2 linked regions of the Fodinicurvata sp. EGI_FJ10296 genome follow. The protein of the gene in region 2 interacts with the protein of the main gene of each other region in a pairwise test. Links are inferred from orthologs where the notes say so. Each region holds a gene or a part of one and is shown on either strand. Other genes may lie near its edges. The genes, in order: ABZ728_RS14575 and mtgA.

What was found.
Region 1: the proteins of mtgA (region 2) and ABZ728_RS14575 interact in binary tests that used the Escherichia coli proteins (3 or more experiments, as listed by UniProt). The link is inferred for Fodinicurvata sp. EGI_FJ10296 from one-to-one orthologs.

What each region holds. Positions count from the first base shown.
Region 1 is NZ_JBFCVL010000006.1:184,440-189,298, forward strand. What follows is about bases 1,861-4,859. They hold ABZ728_RS14575 (penicillin-binding protein 2), read right to left. Parts: upstream 4,238-4,859; coding sequence 2,483-4,237; downstream 1,861-2,482. Other genes in these bases: ABZ728_RS14570 (UDP-N-acetylmuramoyl-L-alanyl-D-glutamate--2,6-diaminopimelate ligase), read right to left, coding at 1,861-2,447; ABZ728_RS14580 (hypothetical protein), read right to left, coding at 4,234-4,662; rsmH (16S rRNA (cytosine(1402)-N(4))-methyltransferase RsmH), read right to left, coding at 4,659-4,859. Outside these bases: ABZ728_RS14565 (UDP-N-acetylmuramoylalanyl-D-glutamyl-2,6-diaminopimelate--D-alanyl-D-alanine ligase), read right to left, coding at 1-972; more of ABZ728_RS14570, read right to left, coding at 969-1,860. UniProt on the Escherichia coli protein: Essential cell division protein that catalyzes cross-linking of the peptidoglycan cell wall at the division septum. Required for localization of FtsN.
Region 2 is NZ_JBFCVL010000006.1:41,166-49,709, reverse strand. What follows is about bases 2,355-5,348. They hold mtgA (monofunctional biosynthetic peptidoglycan transglycosylase), read right to left. Parts: upstream 4,206-5,348; coding sequence 3,504-4,205; downstream 2,355-3,503. Other genes in these bases: ABZ728_RS13975 (pyridoxal phosphate-dependent aminotransferase), read right to left, coding at 4,269-5,348; ABZ728_RS13985 (ATP-binding protein), read right to left, coding at 2,355-3,226. In the rest of the region: ABZ728_RS14000 (hypothetical protein), read right to left, coding at 1-432; ABZ728_RS13995 (hypothetical protein), read right to left, coding at 429-788; ABZ728_RS13990 (hypothetical protein), read right to left, coding at 912-1,238; more of ABZ728_RS13985, read right to left, coding at 1,403-2,354; more of ABZ728_RS13975, read right to left, coding at 5,349-5,483; ABZ728_RS13970 (M48 family metalloprotease), read left to right, coding at 5,709-7,076; ABZ728_RS13965 (DsbA family protein), read left to right, coding at 7,149-7,868; ABZ728_RS13960 (phytanoyl-CoA dioxygenase family protein), read left to right, coding at 7,893-8,544. UniProt on the Escherichia coli protein: Peptidoglycan polymerase that catalyzes glycan chain elongation from lipid-linked precursors. May play a role in peptidoglycan assembly during cell division in collaboration with other cell division proteins.

The sequences.
Region 1 (4,859 bases), 140 kb from region 2 along the record:
GGACAGGCTTTTCAGGCTCTCGACCGCCCGCTCCAACGAAGCGCCCATCACCTGTGCCGCCAGCAGCACGCCCAGCGTATTCACGACCCAGTGATATCCGGGTACCGGCAATGTGTACCGAACCGGGTTGCCGAGAATCTCGGCTTCGACGTCCGATCCGTCGGCGCCGAGTGTGTAGGAAATCAGACGCGCATCACTGGCCGGATCGGCGCCGAAGCTGAGGACGCGGGTCAGGCCCTGGGTTCGTGCGTGCGCAAGCAGCCGAGGGAAATGAGGGTTGTCACGAGGCAGCACGGCCGCGCCCGACGGTCCCATGCCGGTAAAGATTTCGGCCTTGGCGTCGGCGATGCCCTCGACCGAAGCGAAATGCTCCAGATGGACGGCGTCGACCGACGAGATCAGGGCGAGATGGGGCTTGATCTGGGCCGAAAGCGGAGCGATCTCGCCAGCATGGTTCATCCCGACCTCGAACACGCCGAACCGGCTCGCCGAAGGCAGCCGCGCCAGACTGAGCGGAACGCCGAAGTGGTTGTTCAGGTTCCCGATCGTCGCGGTGGTCGGCGCCTGATCGGCCAGAACCTGACGCAGCGCTTCCTTGGTGCCGGTCTTGCCCACCGATCCGGTGATCGCGGCGATGCGTGCGGTCGACCTCAACCGGGCGAAACTGCCCAGTGCGACCAGTGCTTCCGTCGTGTCGGCAACGCTCAGCAACGGTGCGTCCGGCCCGGCGCCCGGAATGGGGCGGGAAACGACAGCCGCGGCCGCGCCGGCCTTCAATGCCGCATCGACGAACCGGTGGCCGTCAGTCTGCTCGCCTGCCAGGGCGACGAAAAGGTCGCCCGGCTTTACCGCGCGGCTGTCGATGCTCACGCCATGCGCTGTCCAGCGGGCGCCGCTGCCGACCGGCAAGGCACCGTCGGTGGCGGCGGCTGCTTCTTCGGAGGTCCAGAGCGGCAGATCGGATCGCGTCATTGCCCTGCCTCCGCAGTCAGTCGTGAAATGACGCCTGCGGCGACCTGAACGTCGTCAAAGGGGCGAATTTCGTTGCCCACGATCTGGCCGGTCTCGTGCCCCTTGCCGGCGATGACCAGAACGTCGCCCCGTTCCAGCGAAATGATCGCCCGTTCGATAGCGGCACGCCGGTCGCCGATCTCCACCGCGCCCGGGGCCGCTGCAAGAATGGCAGCGCGGATGGTGGCCGGATCTTCACTGCGCGGATTGTCGTCGGTGACGTACACGATATCGGCCAGCTCAGTGGCGAGTTTGCCCATCAGCGGCCGCTTCGTGCGGTCGCGGTCGCCACCGCAGCCGAAAACGACGACCAACCGTCCGGCCGATCCGGCACCGACATGCGGACGCACGGCCGTCAGTACCGTTTCCAGCGCATCCGGCGTATGCGCGAAGTCGACCACTACCGGGGCGCCGCCGGGATGGCATCCAACCCGTTCCATACGCCCGTGAACACCTGTCAGGCGCGAGACAGCCGCAAGGACGTCATCGGGGTCGTTCCCGCCGGCGATCGCCAGACCGGCGGCGCACAGCGCGTTTTCGGCCTGAAACGCGCCCATCAGAGGCAACTCGATGGCGACGGCGGGTCGGCCGTCATAGGTCACCGAAAGGCTGAGGCCATCGCCCCTGGGCGTCAGATCGGCGAGCCGCAGCGCCGCGGCGGCGCGGCCATAGTCGATGACCCGGCGACCGGCGCGTGCGCAGGCGTCGGCAAGAATACCGAATTCCGGAACATCGGCGTTCAGGACCGCCGTTCCCTCGGGCAGCAGGACGTCGGTGAACAACCGCATCTTGGCCGCGAGATACGCCTCCATTGTCCCGTGATAGTCGAGATGATCGTGGCTGAGGTTGGTGAAGGCCGCCGCAGTCACCCGCAGACCGTCGAGCCTGTACTGATCAAGGCCGTGGCTGGAGGCTTCCAGCGCCAGATGCGTGATGCCGTCGTCGGCCAGTTCAGCCAGATCGGCATGAAGCGCGACCGGATCCGGCGTCGTCATGGCGCCGGCGACGGTCCGGCCGTCGCGGACCAGCCCGAGCGTTCCCAGCGACGCGCTGCGGTGGCCAAGCGTTTCCCATATCTGCCGCGTGAAGCTGGCGACCGACGTCTTGCCGTTGGTGCCGGTCACGGCGGCGATGGTGGCCGGCTGGCGATTGTAGAACGCAGCGGCCATGAGCGCGAATCGGCGGCGCGGCGCCGGATCCTCGATCGTCGTGACAGTGGCGAGTCTTGCCTCGATATCCGGGGCAAGGGTGCTGCCTTCGGGCAGAAGAATAGCGCTGGCGCCGTTTGTCAGCGCATCGCCGATAAAGGCGCGGCCATCCGCCCGGCTCCCGGGCAGGGCGGCGAACAGGAAACCGGGACGCACGAGACGGCTGTCGGCGGTCAACCCCGAAAGGCCCGCCGGCAGTCCGCCGTCCGCTTCCCTGTTTGCTGTCATAGCCGTATCTCCTGCCATCCGGATCGCATCCCGCATCAGTTGGTGAAAGCCGCCAGTTGACCCTCGGCCTGCTCTTCGAGGTTCGGTGCGTTGTCCAGTTCCAGCGCGTTCAGTATCGCCGGGTCCTCGGGGTCTTCCGGCCGCAGGCCCACCATGGGCCCCATTTGGGCGACAATGCGGCCGACCAGCGGAGCCGCCGTCCAGCCGCCGGTCGCATAGCCATAGGTGCGCTCCAGTCCCTGCGGCTCGTCGAGCATGGCAAAGACGACGTAGCGCGGGTCGTGCATCGGAAAGGCCGAGACGAACGACGACAGCCGTGCGTTCGCCGAGTATCCGCCGCCGCCTGTCTTCTGTGCGGTGCCGGTCTTGCCGCCGACGAAATAGCCGGGGACATCGGCATTGCCGCCGGTGCCATCGGCGACCACCAGCCGCAGCAGACGGCGCATCTGTTCCGATGTCCGCTGCGACAGAACACGTTCGCCCTCCGGGTAGTCCTCGGGGTCGCGTCGGATCAGCGTCGGCTCGACCATGATGCCGTCATTGACGACTGCGGCGACGGCCGTGGCCAGTTGCAGCGGGCTGACGGAAATGCCGTGCCCGAACGAGATGGTCATCATGTTGACGTCGCGCCAGCGGCTCGGCGCAATCGGTGAGCCGACTTCCGGCAGATCGAAGCGTGGCGTCGTCGTCAGGCCGAGCCGGTGCAGGAACTCCTGCTGATAGGCGCTGCCGACATCCATGGCCATGCGGGCCGAGCCGATATTCGAGGAAAAGGTGAAAACCTCCGGCGTGGTCAGCCAGCGATCCTCACCATGAAAATCGTTGATCGTGAAACGGCCGATGCGGATCGGATCGGACGCATCGTAGCCGCTGGTCATGGTCGCGACGCCGGATTCCAGTGCCATGGCGGTGTTAAAGATCTTGAACGTCGACCCCATCTCGTAGACGCCCAGAGTATTGCGGTTGAAAATCTGTTCGTCGGTCGCGTTGCCCCGGTCGTGGGGGTCGAAATCGGGCAGCGACACCATCGACACGATTTCGCCGGACCGGATGTCCATGACCATTGCCGCACCCCCGATGGCGCGGAAATCCTCGATGCTGGCGTGCAATTCGTCGCGCACCATGGATTGAATGCGCAGATCGAGGCTGAGCTCCAGTGGCGCGACGCCGGAAGCCAGCAGGTCGTCGAAATGCTGCTCGACACCGGCGATGCCGACATTGTCCAGATTGGTATAGCCAAGAACATGGCTGACGACGTTGCCCACCGGATAGAGGCGGCGTTCTTCGCGGTCGAAGGCGACGCCGGGAATGCCCAGCCGGTTAATGGCCTCGTGCTGGGCCGGCGTCAGGCCCCGTTTGATCCAGATAAAGCGCCGATCGCTTGAAAGTTGTTCGACCAGCCGGTCGCGATTCAGTTCCGGGAGCACGCTTGCGAGCCGTTCGGCGGCTTCGACGGGGTCGATGACCATCAGTGGATCGGCAAAGACGGAGGCGATCGGCAGGCTCGTCGCCAGAACGTTGCCGTTGCGGTCGAGAATATCGGAGCGGCCGCCAAGGGACCCGGCCACACCCGCCAGATTTGCCACGCGCGCGGGACTGTCCGCGCGCAGGACCGTCACGTCGACGAGCCGCAGGCCGATGGCCAGAAAGCCGAGTGTGAATACCAGAGCGGTGACGACCAGACGCATGCGCGCGACATCGATTGCCGCCGACAGGCTCGTGCTGTCGGCCTGCGGCATGGATCGGCGTCGTCGGATCGGAAGATCGTCGGTTGCGTGAACGGCTGTCATGGCGCGCGCTCGTCTTCTTCCGAGCGTGCCAGCAAAAGGCCGATCGGATCGTCGGGACCTGCCTGGGCAATCGGGGGCGCCGGGGAATTCGGCCGGTCCGGTTTCGCCGCGGGCACCGGCAGGGTGTCGAAGACCTCCGGCCCCTTAAGCGGTTCGGGAATCTCCGCGAACGATGCGATCATCTGGTCGCCTTCGGACGGTCTCAGCGCGCTGTAGTTTTCCGCCAGCGCCCGCAGTCTGCCTGGCCGGTTGAGATAGGCCCATTCCGCGCGCAGGACCCGGATCGCTTCCTGCTCGCGGGCGATCTGCTGGTTCAGCCCGTTCAGCCGGCTTTCCAGAGTCGACACCTCGTGGCTCGTTTTGAACACCATGCCGGCGGCCATCGCGACGGCAACCGTTATGACGACATTGGATGCGCGGATCATGCGGCTTCTCCCGAATGACTGTCCGACCATGCCGGCGCCGACGTTCTGAGAGCGGCGCGCATCCGGGCCGAACGCGCGCGCGGGTTGGATTTCTGCTCGGCTTCCGAGGGGATGAGCGCCTTTCGAGTGATCAGTTCGAAGGTGGGGGCTTTCGTTTCAAAAGCATCGCTGGCGGCCGGCATATGGCGTGAGCCGCC
Region 2 (8,544 bases):
AAGCCGGTCGCAGGCGTCCGCGACGGCCTCGGCGGCCTCATCGTCGGACAACCGATCGACCACGAAGCCAAGCCGGAGACTGGCTGCTATTGCATCGGCCGACCGCACCTCTGTACATGCTTCGCGAAACAGTTCCGCCTCGCCGGGTCCCGACGCCACGTCCTGCTTCGCGCCCGATTCGGCCCCCGGCCCGATGTCGCCTGAATCGCTGTGCTCATCCACAGGGACCGCACCCGCGAGCAAATCGTCGACGTCGCCCGGCAAAAGCCGGAGCATGGCGCCGGTCGGTGCATCGATGACGAAGGCACCGCCATCCGGACGCGGCACGGCGCACAGGAATGGCTTGCCAATCGACTCCCGGGACGGTTCGGGAGAACCGCCTTCGTCCGCCGGCGCCGATGCAGCCGGAGTCCGGTCGGCTGGCGAATTCATAGCGCGCTCCTTGGCCGCGCGACGCCGGGCGGATCCGATTCTTCCAATGCGATGACGATAGAGCGCCGGCGAAGATCGGCCACGATCCAGGCGGCATCGATCGGACGCAATTCAGGAAAGTCGCGGCGGAGAAGGTCGATAATGTCGCCGAGGGTGCGGGATTCCGCCAGAACGTTCCAGACCAGAGCCTGAGCCGGCGTCGCATGAAGCTTGTAGACAGGACGGCTGCGCGACGCGAGGACGAACAGGAGGCTCTGTCCGAAGTCGACGGCGCGTGCATGCGGGCCGCGCTTCAGGCGCGACCGGGAGACGGCGGCAACCGTCGCCTCCTCCCAATTCTGGGATGTCGGTGCCATTGTGCGATCTCCGGATCGAGCGACGAGCGGCATCGATGTCGGCAGGGAGACCGCGCACGCAATCCCCCTTTCCGGCCGCCGTCACCGACGACCGAACTTCACCGACGCCGATACGAAAATACGCTATGAAACCGAGATCGTGCCCGTGCCGGAAACCGTCACGTTGATTGTGGCAGCGACATCGCCGGTTCCGCCGCGCATTATTTCGCGGACCTGATCGTTGATGGCAGCGCTGGCAAGATCCTTGAACCGGCCCGCCTCCTGATCCTTGAGCACGCCGGCGGAAACGATGCGTTCGACCGTTTTCTCCGCCGCATCGATGCGTCCCGCTATCGGACTTGGATCGATCGGACGGGGCTGCCGGTTGACGACCGTCGGCCCCAGATTATTGCGAAGGTCTCTCAACGACTCTTCGAGGAGTCGGATTCGCGTCTCGTCTGGCTCGGGCATGGTGATTCTCCAGATCCATGATTGACGAAAAAGCCCAAGCGCCCCGAAAAATCTTATAACAAAATCCATCAACACCGCAATTAGTTATCTTAAAGATTCTCGTTGCCGCAATTATCAGTCTGCCAGGGCGGTGGCGGCGGTGGGGCGTCGGTATCGTCCCGGCTCTAGCGCGAAAGCGCTACCGGCTGCTCGGCGGATTCCGCCGGCACTGCTTCGTCGGGCCTGGAGGCTGCTAATCGCGGGGCATGACGTTTCGTCCCGCCTTTCGCTGCGGCGATGGTTCGCGATCGGGGAAAGCGCATCGAAACACGGAGACCGCCATCTTCGGCATTGGCCAGTTCCAGTTTGCCGCCATGAAGAGTCATTAGCATGGCCGTGAGTGGCAGCCCCAGGCCGTTGCTTTCCCTGTTGCCGTCATGGGAATGGTCGAGTGGCCGATGAAACGGCCGGAAAACGTGCTGCATATCCGCGTCGGGAATGCCGGGCCCATGGTCGCGAACCGAAATCGTCAGGCCCGGAAGATCACGCCCCCCGGCCTCCAAGGCAGTGCCAGCTTCTTCTGTGTCGAGATCGGCAGAACGCTCCGCGATTATTGAAACATCGACACCGCTTCCCGGAGGCGAGAAACTCAGCGCATTTGAAAGGATGTTCAAGAGCATTTGCAGCAGGCGCCGTTCGTCGGCGCGCAGTCGGAACCCGGTTGCGGAATCCGTCCGACCGACCGTCAACTCATGGTTCTGCCGCTTTGGCTCCACCAATACGACGGCGCGACTGACGATGTCGCTGAGACACAAATCGGTTTCTTCGAGTTCTTCGCGCCGCGCTTCGATCCGCGCCATGTCCAGAACGTCGTGCAGGACGGAAAGCAGATGACGCCCTCCGTCCTCTATATGGGCGAGATATTCCCGCTGCCGTACGTTCAATGGACCGAGATATTCCAGTCGCAATGCTTCGGCAAAGCCGATGACAGCATTCAGCGGGGTGCGCAATTCATGGCTGGTATTGGCCAGGAATAGCGACTTGGCCCGATCGGCCGCCGTGGCGCGTTGCTCCGCTTCGATGAGTTCGGACTCGCGCCGCTCTCGATCGAGGCGGTATTCACGCGTGTGGCTGGCGATCCACAGCATCAGCATGCCTACCAAAACGAGCATGGCAACCGCGATCACTGCCGCCGTCGGCCACAGCGTCGCTACGATCCGTTCGCCGGGATAGTTCAGCCTCCATTGCAGATGGCCGATCGAATCGCCGTCGGTATCGGTGATCGCTATGGATGCGCGCCCAGCTTCCTCGGCCGGCACCAATTCCAGCGATTCCAGCCCCAGAATCCGTTTCATTTGCCGCAGGAACCCGTCGTCCAGGCGACGACCAAAGACCAGAACGGCGGGACGCGACGCCCATCCGACGATGGGAGCACCCGATTCCAGCGCCATGGCGCTTGCAGAAACCAGAAAAATGTCCGAACCGACGGTAACGAAGCCCGTTTCCGGCTGAGGTTGATCCGGCGCGGACGAATTCCGTGTCGCCCTCACGAGGGGGGCTGCGACAGCCGCCCATTCATCGTGTTCAGGCCGGGGAATGCGAGCGCCGTCCAGGAACGCGAATGACAGACCGCCATCCGGAACGGCAACCAGAGCTACGGATACACCGAGGATTTCCTGCGCATAGATTCCCAGATTTTCGTTGGCGTATATCTCGTCCGGCGAGATGACGAACTTGTCGATTGCCTCGTCCCACCAGGCCCAATCCAGATTGCGCATCGCCAGATCTTCGGCGGCCTGTTCAAGCGCCGCCACGAATTGTTCAGCCGTGTGGGCATCGGCAAGTTCGTCGGCCTCGTTGCTTGTCAATACGAATGCCCCGGCCAGCGCTGCCAGGGACGCTGCGAACAAACCCACGATTCCGAGAAGGAGCGGCCAGACGACCAGCTTGCCGGAAGATCTGCCTTCCCGCACGGTATCCGCGCGCCGGTTTCTGGACAGTTGCTTCATGGCTACCTGGTTACTGTCTTGGGCACGCCGGGACCAGCCGGTCATGGTGCACACAAACGTCGCAGACTCAAAAGATGCCTTTTATCTACCGGATATCAATTAACGGCGGGTTAATATTCACGATCGTCAATACACAAACGATCAGCCCGTTTTTTCTAATTTGTAGCCAGTTTCAAGAAACCATGCCGATATTTATCAAATCCGATACACCTGCTCCGAAATTTCGGAGCCTTCATACTATTTATAGGGGAAATATATCCTTGCGATTGGATCGTGGCTACCTGACACAATCAACCAGCGGGCCCAACTGACCAACTCTCCGTTGGATGACCGATGCACGTTCGGCAATATATCCGCTGGGTCGGCCGGCGTCGAAACGCCGCGGATTTGGAAGCACCACGGCGAGCACAGCTGCCTGTCGCGACGTCAGATCCGCCGCCGATACGCCGAAATGATGCCGTGCTGCCGCCTCGGCGCCATATACGCCCGGCCCGAATTCGACGATATTCATATAGACCTCGGCGATCCGGCGTTTTCCCCACAACAATTCCAGCATCGGCGTATAGGCGGCTTCCAGCCCTTTTCGGATCCAGCTTCGGCCAGGCCAAAGATAAACGTTCTTGGCGGTCTGCATACTGACGGTGCTTCCGCCGCGCAATCTTTCGCCCTGTCTGAATTCATCCAGCACTTCACGAAAAGCGCCCCAGTCGAAGCCGCGGTGTTGGCAGAACAGATTGTCTTCAGCGGCGAGGATCGCCGGCATCAGATGCGATGAAATCTGCTCCATCGGCACCCAATCCTTGTCGAACCCCTCGCCCTCCAGCGTGCGGATGACCATAAGCGGCGTCAGCGGAACAGGCGCGACTTTGTAGACGACAGCCAGAAGCACCGGCAGCAGAACGAAAATGACCAGCACCAGAATCGCCAATCGCCGCAAAAGCCTGCGAAGGGCGAACCGGCGGAAAAATGACCGCTTCACCGCGCCCCTACCCCTGCTCGTTACCGGATCAGATCTGTTCGGGCCACGGTCACCGGACCCCCATCATCGGACCCAGTCGGTCAGCCGTTCCATGGCCTCGCCCATATCCGCCGTCGAACCGGCAAAAGAAAAGCGCAGGGTGCGATGCCCGCGCGTGGTGTCGAAATCGACCCCTGGCGTCACGGCGATCCCCGTTTCATCCAGTATGCGGCGGCAGAATGCGGGACTGTCATCCGTCAGATGACTGACATCTGCATAAATGTAGAAAGCACCGTCGGCCGGCGCGAGGTCGCCGAAGCCCGCTTTCGGTAGCGACTCCAGCAGCAAGTCCCGGTTCACGCGATAGACCGCGAGATTGGCTTCCAGCTCTTCGGTGCAGTCAAAGGCGGCGATCGCCGCATACTGCGAAACACTGGGTGACGAAATGAACATGTTCTGCGCCAGGCACTCGATCGGACGGACCAGATCCTCCGGCAGCACCATCCAGCCCAATCGCCATCCGGTCATCGAATAATATTTGGAGAAGCTGTTGATGACGATGGCACTGCCGGACACCGAAAGCGCCGTGGTTGCCGGCCGCGCGAATGTAATCCCGTGATAGATCTCGTCACTAACCAGACGGATTCCCGCACGCTGGCAATAATCCGCCAGATCGCGCATCTCGTCCGGCGACACCATCGTGCCGGCCGGGTTGGACGGGCTGGCCACGATCAGACCGGCCAGCCTTTCGCCGTGTTCGCGCTGCCAGGCGTCGAGCAGATCCGGTGTCGGCTGAAATCGCGTCTCCGGCCCGGCCGGAATTTCCACCGGCACACAGCCAAGCGCCGACAGGATGTTGCGATAGGCCGGATAGCCCGGTGCCACGAGCGCGACCCGGTCGCCGGGCTCGAAGGCGGCCAGAAACGCCAGCTGAAATCCGCTGGATGACCCGGTCGTTACCGCGATCCGGTCGGGCGAGACGGACACGCCATAGGCGTCGCCGTAATGCCGCGCGATGCGCGCGCGCAACTCAGGAATGCCGAAGGCGACGGTGTAGCCCAGCACGCGGGTATCGATCGCGGTTTTCGCCGCCCGCCGCACGCCCTCGGGGGCCGGCGTCGCCGGCTGTCCGACCTCCAGGTGGAGCACATCGCCATGGGTCTCGGCCCGGCGGGCGGCGGCCGACATGACGTCCATGACGATGAACGGAGATACCTTCGCCCGATCCGCAACCTTGAGTGCCGGCGCACTATGGCTTTCCCGATACGGCTCCGGGTGGTATTGCGGGTTGTCGGTCATCCTGTTCCTCGCATCGATAGCAGAGCCGGACCCACTATCGTAGATCCGGTGTTGCGGATATGGTCCTTGACGGTAAACGCCAATGAACGCAACCCTGATCGGAGCGCTCCCCGGCGGGTTGCCGTCAGGTCACCATATTTGACGCCGATCTTCCACCGGCGATATGGCGCCACTCCAACCGTGACAATGGGTGTCTGGATGTCTGCTGCCCTAATGATGCCCCGAATGACGACACAGATCGGCATCCGACGCGTTACTTCGGTACGCGGTGCTGCTGTTGCCGTTCTATCGCTGTGCCTGATCGCAGCATTGACGGTGCAGGCCGCCGCTCAATCGCGCATATCGCTGATCCGGGATGCCGAGATCGAGAATATCCTGCGCGATATGACCGATCCAATCCTGAGGGTCGCCGGCGTCGCACCATCCGGGGTCGAGATCCATATTGTCTCCGACAACAGTCTGAACGCGTTCGTCGCGGGTGGACAGAACATCTACCTTCACACCGGCTTGATCCTCGACACCCAATCACCGGAGGAACTGGTCGGCGTCATTGCCCATGAGGCCGGACACATTGCCGCCGGCCACCTTGCGCGGGGCCGCGACGAGCTTGAGCGGGCACAGCGCAACGTCCTGATCTCGTCGCTCGTGGGTTTGGCCGCTGCTTTGGCAACCGGCGACGGCCGGGCCGGCGCCGCCATCATGTCCGGCGGCGGTTCCATGGCCGAGCGCAACTTCCTGGCCTATAGCAGGGTGATGGAATCGTCCGCCGATCAGGCATCGCTCTCCTATCTCGACCGTCTGGGCTGGACGTCGGAAGGCATGCTGACGTTTCTCAGGCGGCTGGAAGACCAGGACCTGCTGCCCAGCAGCCGGCAGAGCGCCTATACTCGAACACATCCGGTAACGCGGGAGCGCACACTGACCGTCGAGGGCCACGTTTCCCGGTCTCCGGCGACGGGCAATCGCATGCCGGCCAGCATGCAAGAGGACTTCGACCGCATGCAGGCCAAGTTGCTCGGCTTCATGCAACCTCAGCAGGCGCTGCGACTTTACGATGCCGCCGACACCGCCGTGGCCGCGCAATACGGTCGTGCCATTGCCAATTACCGCCGCGGCGACACGGCAACCGCCCTGGACGGAATAGGCGCCCTGATCGCGCGCGAACCGAACAACCCGTATTTTCACGAATTGCACGGCCAGATCCTGTTCGAACAAGGTCGGATCGCCGAAGCGCGCGAACCCTATCGCCAGGCGCTTTCGCTGGCGCCGGACGAACCGCTGATCGGCGTATCCTATGCCCAGACCCTCGTCGCCTCCGACGACGGCGACCTTTTGCGCGAGGCCATTCGCATACTGGAACAGGCGACCGGGCGACCCGAAGGCAGGTCGCCCTTGACCTGGCGTCTTCTGGCTACCGCCTATGGCAAGACGGGCGATGTCGGCATGGCATCGGTCGCCCTTGCCGAAGAAGCCCTCGCCCTTGGCGACAACGAAGCGGCCCGAACGCAGGCCCGGCGGGCGCAGAGCCAACTCGCCAACGGCTCGGCCGGCTGGCTGAAGGCTCAGGACATTCTTACAACCACGGACGATTGACACATCATGATCATGCTCAATGCCCTGCGAACGGTGCCGCGAAAACTTTTACGCGTCGCCCGAACCGTGACAATGACCGCCGGAGTTTGCGCGGGTGCCGGTGTCCTCGGCTTGGCTGCGGCCAACGACGCCAGTGCCGATAGCGGCCTTGGCAGCGGCGAGCGTGCCGACATCGAGGCCGTCGTGCGGGATTACCTCATGGAGAACCCGGAGGTCATCATCGACGCTTTGAATGCGTACCGGACGCGGGAAGAACAAGCCACCCGGACGGAATACGAAGCAGAGTTGTACAGCCGCGCAACGACCCCCGTCCTCGGCAATCCCGACGGCGACGTCACGTTGGTAGAGTTTTTCGACTACAATTGCGGCTACTGCAAAGCCGTTGCCGGTTCCGTTGCCACGTTGATCGATGAAGACCCCAACCTTCGCGTGGTCATGAAGGAATACCCCATCCTTAGCGAAGGATCGGTGATTGCCGCGCGCGCCGCTCTGGCGTCTTCCGTCCAGGGCGCCTATCGTGAAATGCACGAAGCGCTGATGACTCATCGCGGCAACTTCGACATCGATACCGTGATGGCCCTGGCTGGAGATCTGGGACTCGACGCCGACAGGCTGCGCCAGGACATGGAAAGCAGCTGGATCGGCCAGGAAATCGTCGGCAACAGGCAACTGGCGGAGCAGATCGGCATTCGCGGGACCCCGGCCTTCATCGTCGGCGACGACTTTCTGCCCGGGGCGGCGGAACTGGAAACATTGCGCCAACTGATCGATGACAACCGATCGGCGTCCTGACGGCAGCGCGGACGCCACAGAACCATGACCGACACCGCACCCCCGGCCGACCTTGCGCGTCTGAACGAAATCGCCCCCTGGCTGAACGCGAGCGGCCATCGCGGCGCTGAGCCGCTCCCAGTCGGCGCGGTCGAATTTTCCCGGGACGTCTCCGGGCCGTTGTGGCGCGACGGCTATTTCGCGCTACGGCCTCACTTCGAGCGAACGCCGATCGACCGCCTTGCACGTGGCGTCGAAGCCCTGACACGCTGCAGCCACCCACCGGTCTCAATCTTCATGTTCGATGAAGCATGGGATCTGGTGCGCGCCGTGGCGCCAATCGCCCGCTATCTGCTGGGCGACACGGCGCGTCTCCTACCCCATCTCTGGGCATGGCATGTCGGTCCCGGCGGAACAAGGTCGGGATGGCCACCCCATTGCGACGCCGATGGCGAAACGGTTCTCGACGCCGGCGGCATGGAAATGCTGATGAGCCTGTCGCTGTGGATTCCGCTGACGGACGCGACGCCCGAGAACGGTTGCATGACCGTTCTGCCTTCCGGTGCCGCCCCCGGCGCCGGCAGGCCCCTGCCCATCTGTCTGCCGGCGCCGGCGGGCTCGGTGCTCGGCTGGCGCCAGGATGTGTGGCACTGGGGCGGAACCGCCCGCGAAGTCGCCAGCGGCCCGCGGCTGAGTC